2 linked regions of the Pseudoduganella albidiflava genome follow. The protein of the gene in region 1 binds, or shares a complex with, the protein of each later gene. Links are inferred from orthologs where the notes say so. Each region holds a gene or a part of one and is shown in the gene's direction. Other genes may lie near its edges. The genes, in order: cheY and fliM.

Evidence for each region.
Region 2: the proteins of cheY (region 1) and fliM are in contact, whole or in part, in a crystal structure (PDB 1F4V), measured with the Escherichia coli proteins. The link is inferred for Pseudoduganella albidiflava from one-to-one orthologs.

The regions. Positions count from the first base shown.
Region 1 is NZ_CP036401.1:1,700,709-1,703,988, forward strand. Bases 323-3,085 are described here. They hold cheY (chemotaxis response regulator CheY), read left to right. Parts: upstream 323-1,390; coding sequence 1,391-1,780; downstream 1,781-3,085. Other genes in these bases: EYF70_RS07290 (protein-glutamate methylesterase/protein-glutamine glutaminase), read left to right, coding at 323-1,051; cheZ (protein phosphatase CheZ), read left to right, coding at 1,784-2,440; EYF70_RS07305 (EAL and HDOD domain-containing protein), read left to right, coding at 2,479-3,085. In the rest of the region: more of EYF70_RS07290, read left to right, coding at 1-322; more of EYF70_RS07305, read left to right, coding at 3,086-3,280. UniProt on the Escherichia coli protein: Involved in the transmission of sensory signals from the chemoreceptors to the flagellar motors.
Region 2 is NZ_CP036401.1:1,063,616-1,066,489, reverse strand. The notes cover bases 1-2,798. They hold fliM (flagellar motor switch protein FliM), read left to right. Parts: upstream 1-806; coding sequence 807-1,790; downstream 1,791-2,798. Other genes in these bases: fliO (flagellar biosynthetic protein FliO), read left to right, coding at 2,317-2,798; fliN (flagellar motor switch protein FliN), read left to right, coding at 1,904-2,320; fliL (flagellar basal body-associated protein FliL), read left to right, coding at 230-751; EYF70_RS04535 (flagellar hook-length control protein FliK), read left to right, coding at 1-59. In the rest of the region: more of fliO, read left to right, coding at 2,799-2,874. UniProt on the Escherichia coli protein: FliM is one of three proteins (FliG, FliN, FliM) that forms the rotor-mounted switch complex (C ring), located at the base of the basal body.

The DNA.
Region 1 (3,280 bases):
CGTCGACGATTCCGCGCTGATCCGCAGCGTGATGACGGAAATTATCAACAGCCAGCCGGACATGGAAGTGGTCGGCACGGCGCCCGATCCGCTGGTCGCGCGCGAGCTGATCAAGCAAACCAATCCGCACGTGCTCACGCTCGACGTGGAAATGCCGAAGATGGATGGCCTGGATTTCCTTGAAAAGCTGATGCGCCTGCGGCCCATGCCGGTGGTGATGGTGTCGTCGCTGACCGAGCGCGGCTCGGAGATCACGATGCGCGCGCTGGAACTGGGCGCCGTGGACTTCGTGCAGAAGCCGAAGATCTCGATCCAGACCGGCATGCGCGAGTATGCCGACCTGATCGCCGACAAGATCCGTGGCGCCGCCAAGGCCCGCATCCGGGCGCGCACGCTGCCCCAAGCGGGCGCCGAAGGGCACGCACCCCTGCCACAATTACGCAATCCGCTGATGTCGTCCGAAAAACTGATCATCGTCGGTGCGTCGACCGGCGGCACCGAAGCGATCCGCGAATTCCTGATGCAGATGCCGTCCGACTGCCCGGGGATCCTGATCACGCAGCACATGCCGGAAGGGTTTACGCGCTCGTTCGCGAAGCGCCTGGATTCGCTGTGCAAGATCTCGGTGCAGGAAGCGCAAGGCAACGAGCGCGTGCTGCCGGGCCATGCCTATATCGCGCCCGGCCACTCGCACCTGCTGCTGGCGCGTTCCGGTGCGAACTACATGACCAAGCTCGACAACGGCGAGCCGGTGAACCGGCACCGGCCCTCGGTGGATGTGCTGTTCCGCTCGGCCGCGCAGCACGCCGGCAAGAACGCGGTGGGCGTGATCCTGACCGGCATGGGCAAGGATGGCGCGGCGGGCATGCTGGAGATGAAGGGAGCCGGGGCGTATAATTTTGCGCAGGACGAAGCCAGTTGCGTGGTGTTCGGCATGCCGCGCGAGGCGATCGCGGTCGGCGCCACCCATGAGGTCGGCGCATTGCAGGCGCTGCCGGGCATGGTGCTGGGCTACCTGGCGCAGCACGGCATGCGTGCCTTGCGAGTGTAATAGAACATAAAGAACATAAAGAACAGGGCTCATCGGCCCGCCCGGTGGATACTGGCCGGGCATGATGGGCGTGAGTAGGTGGGGCCGGGCCGGATTCGGCGCGGGGGCTGGGCAAATCCGGCGCGAGTTTCATGCGGATTTGCGCGATCCCGGCGCGAACCTTGCGCAATATGGATGCGATATTGGCGTGATAGATACGGATGTGGTTTTTTCAGGGGCAATTAGGGTGTGCTTCATTCCCTAGAGGCAACTTAAATGCTATCCTTCAAAGATGCTGGTGGCGCGACCCAAACCGACACTCATTATTTATAACCGCGTAGAGAAACAACGGAGCAATTCATGGCTGATCCAAAGATGAAATTTCTGGTAGTAGACGACTTCTCGACGATGCGCCGCATTGTCCGGAATCTGTTGAAAGAACTGGGTTATGCCAATGTGGACGAAGCCGAGGATGGCGTGATGGCCCTGGCCAAGCTGCGCTCGGAACAGTTCGACTTCGTCGTGTCCGACTGGAACATGCCGAACATGGATGGCCTGACCATGCTGCAGAACATCCGTGCCGATCCCGCGCTGGCCAAGCTGCCGGTGCTGATGGTGACCGCCGAGGCCAAGAAGGAAAACATCATCGCGGCGGCCCAGGCCGGCGCCAATGGCTACGTCGTCAAGCCTTTCACGGCGGCCACGCTGGATGAAAAGCTGAACAAGATCTTCGAAAAACTCGGAGCCTGATCCATGGTTGAGCAAGCCGGCGGTGCCGTCGTCAACGGCGCGGATCCGCATGAAGAGTTCCTGGCGCGCATCGGTCACATGACCCGTGCGCTGCACGAGAACCTGCGCGGGCTGGGCCTGGACAAGCTGATCGAGAAGGCGGCCGAGGATATCCCCGACGCCCGCGATCGTCTCGACTACGTGGCGCGCCTTTCCGAGGACGCAGCCCAGAAAGTCCTCAACGCCACCGACGAAGCCGGCCCGTTGCAGGACCGCATCTGCAGCGATGCCAAGGAATTGTCCGGTGCCTGGCAGGCCCTGCTGGATGGCCAGGGCAATGACGGGAATGACAGCGCCGAGTGGCGCGCCCTGGCGCAGCGTACCATCGCGAGCCTGGCCGCCACCACCGAAGCCACCGGGGCCACCAAGGGCCACCTGATGGACATCATGATGGCGCAGGACTTCCAGGACTTGACCGGCCAGGTGATCAAGCGCGTGACCGCCATCGCGCAAAACCTCGAAAAGCAGCTGGTCCAGACGCTGATCGACTTCGCGCCCGAGCAATTGAAGAAGGAGCTCGACACCGGCCTCCTCAACGGTCCGCAGATCGACAAGGCGAAAGACGGCGTGGTGGCCGACCAGAGCCAGGTCGACGACCTGCTCGACAGCCTCGGCTTCTGATCCCGGGCGGGCCACGCGGCTCGCTTTCCCTCATTCCCATGCACCAGACGCATTTCCTCGTTCGCGAGCCCTTGCTCGACCCGCAGCAGCGCGTGGTCGGCTATGAACTTGCCTGGCAGCTCGATGCCAGCGCGGCGCCCACGCTGGCCGAGCTGGAAGACCTGGTCGGCTTCGTCGCCGCCCATGTCAACGATGCCGAGCGGGGCTGGCTGCTGCGCGACAAGACGCTGTTCCTGCAGGCGGTGCCCGGCATGCTGTCCACGGATGCGCTGCACGACCTGCCGCCGCAGCACACGGTCCTGTCGATCCGCACCGCCGAACTGGCCAATCCCGATACGCTGGCCGCCGTGCGCGCGCTACGCGCCGGCAATGTCGGCATCCTCCTGCGCAACTGCGACCTGGCGCGTGCCGGCAACCGGCTGCCGATGATCGCGTCGTACGTCGAAGTGCGCTTCACGGGAGCCGACGTGGCCGCCCAGGCGCGCGCCTATGCGGCGCTGAAGCAGTCGTCGGTGCGGATGGTGGGCCGGCCCGTGGCCACCTGGGCGGACTTCGATGCCTGCGCCGCGCTGGGCATCGATGCCTTTGTCGGCAAGCTGCACCTGACACCGCGGCCGGGAACCGACGTCAAGGGCATGAACCCGGCACAGACCACCATCCTGCAGCTGATGCAGATGGTGCAGGCCAATGCCGACGTGCCGAAGATCGAGAGCGTGCTGAAACGCGATGCCGCGCTGTCGTACAAGTTGCTGCGCTACATCAACTCGGCCGGCTTCGGTGCCGGCCGGGAAATCCAGTCGCTCCGGCAAGCCATCGCGCTGCTGGGCTACCAGCCCCTGT
Region 2 (2,874 bases), 640 kb from region 1 along the record:
AAGACGCCCAGCCGGTCATCCGCCGCACCATCCTGGGCGCCGTCGACACCTTCGCCTGAACGCGGCGCACGGCGCCCGCATCCTTCCGGCCATTCCCATACGGCAGAGCTGGCGGGTCTTCGACCCGCTGTTCCGCGTATCCCGACGCGCCGCCTCGGCCGATAATGCCATAATGGCGATACGTATCGAATTGCAATAGCAAGAGCACTGTTGAAAGTAAAGCAAATACATGAAAGCTGACCCAAAGGCAGACGCCGCGCCCGCCGGTGGCGGCAGCAAGAAACTGGTCATCATCCTCATTGCCGTGCTGGTGCTCGTGCTGGGCGGCGGCGGTGCGGCGGCATTCTTCCTGATGAAGGGAGGCGACGCCGCGGAGGCCGAACACGAGGAAGAAACGACCAAGCCGAAGAAGAAAAAGAAGAAACAGGACGAAGGACCGCCCGTGTATGTGCCGGTCGAGCCGTTCACCGTCAACCTGAATCCGGAAGAAGGCGAACAGTACCTGCAACTGGCGTTCACGCTGCAGGTGCCGGACGCCGAGCAGTCCGACGTCATCAAGAACAACATGCCCAAGGTGCGCAGCCGCATCCTGTTGCTGCTGTCGTCGAAGAAGGCATCGGAAATCAATACGCCGGAAGGCAAGACCCAGCTGGCCAAGGAAATCCTGGAGCAGGTCAACGAGCCGTTCCAGGAGCGCGGCGACGAGCAGGAAGTCGCGGAAGTACTGTTTACCTCGTTCATTATTCAATAGCTATCCAGCATCGCTATCCGACAACACCAGCGTCCAACCAGCATCCAGAAGAGTCATGGCGGATAATTTTCTCTCCCAGGAAGAAGTCGATGCCCTGCTGAAGGGCGTCAACGGCGACCAGGACGACGTTGCGGCGCCGGAAGAAGTCGCGGGTGTCCGCACCTACAACCTGGCGACCCAGGAACGCATCGTGCGCGGCCGCATGCCGACGCTCGAGATCATCAACGAGCGCTTCGCGCGCCTGTTGCGCGTCGGCCTGTTCAACTTCCTGCGCCGCAGCGCGGAAGTGTCGGTGGGCTCGGTGCGGGTGTCGAAATACAGCGAGTTCATCCGCAATCTGGTGGTGCCGACCAACCTCAACCTGGTGCACATGAAGCCGCTGCGCGGCACGGCGCTGATGGTGTTCGACCCGGGCCTGGTCTTCCTGCTGGTCGATAACCTGTTCGGCGGCGACGGCCGCTTCCACACCCGCGTGGAAGGCCGCGATTTCACCGCCACCGAGCAGCGCATCATCCTGCGCATCCTCGATATCGTGTTCGAGGCCTACACCAAGTCATGGGAACCGGTGTTCCCGGTCGAGTTCGAGTACATCCGCTCGGAGATGAATACCCAGTTCGCCAACATCGCGACGCCGAACGAAGTGGTGGTGGCCTCGACCTTCACGGTCGAACTGGGTTCGGTGTCGGGCCAGATCCACTTCTGCATGCCGTATTCGATGATCGAGCCCATCCGCGATGCGCTGACCTCGTCGCTGCAGGGCGAGGCGCTGGAAGTGGACAAGCGCTGGATCCGCCTGATGACGCAGCAGATCCAGATCGCCGAAGTGGAACTGGTGGCGCGGCTCGGCACCGCCAAGGTAAGCTTCGACGAGATCCTCAACATGCGCGTGGGCGACGTGATTCCGCTGAACATTCCGGAAACGATCGAGGCCACGGTGGATGGCGTGCCGGTGCTCGATTGCACCTATGGCGTACTGAATGGACAATACGCGCTGAAGGTGGAGAGGCTGCTGGCCAACAGCGACAATTTAAGCAAGTGATTGTGCAAGGGCTTGCGCAAACAAGCGGGCAAACGAGCCAGTGGGCGCCTCCGGCATCCACGGCCGATGTGAAGTTGGCTGGTACCACCAGCCCGGAGTTTTAGGAGAACATCATGGCGGACAACCAGGACGATCAAAGCCTCGACGACGATTGGGGCGCGGCGATTGCCGAACAGGCCAAGGCGGAAGCGGAAGCGCTGCAGAAGGAAGCGGCCACCGCTGCCGTGTTCAAGGACTTTTCCAAGACGGCGACGCGCACGGAAACCCACAACGACATCGACTTCATCCTCGACATCCCCGTCCAGCTGACGGTGGAACTGGGCCGCACGAAGATCGCCATCAAGAACCTGCTGCAACTGGCGCAGGGTTCGGTGGTCGAGCTGGACGGCCTGGCGGGCGAACCGATGGATGTGCTGGTGAACGGCTGCCTGATCGCGCAAGGCGAGGTGGTGGTGGTGAACGACAAGTTCGGCATCCGCCTGACCGACATCATTACACCTTCCGAACGCATCCGAAAACTGAATAAATGAAGCGTGCCCTGCTTTCCACGCTGCTGGCCGGCGGTGTCCTGGCTGGCGGCATCGCGTCCGCCCAGGCGCCGGCCACCGCCACTGCGCCTGCGCCTGTCATCACCAATCCCACCGACCGCACCGTCGCTCCCGTGAAGGCGGGCGAGCCGGCCACCGTCGTGTCGCCCGAGCAGGCGCCGGCGCCGGGCCCGGTGGCGCCTCCCGTCGCCACGCCGGAACAGCAGGCCGCGCTGGCGGGTGCCCGCACCGCGCCGCCGGAACCCCTGCCCACGCCGCCGTCCGCGGCGGGCAGCCTGCTGCAGACGGTCGTCGCGCTGGCATTCGTGCTGGCCATCCTGGTCGGGCTGGCCTGGGCGCTGAAGCGCTTCGGGCCGCGCAATGTCACTGGCGGCAGCACGGTGAAGCTGGTCGGCGCGCTGTCGGTCGGCGCACGCGAGCGGATTCTCGTCGTCGAGGTCGGCGACCAGTGGATCGTCGTCGGTGCTTCGCCCGGGCGCATGAATGCGCTGGCCACGATGCCGCGGCAGGAAGGCGGTGCCGGCGGCCCGGCCGAC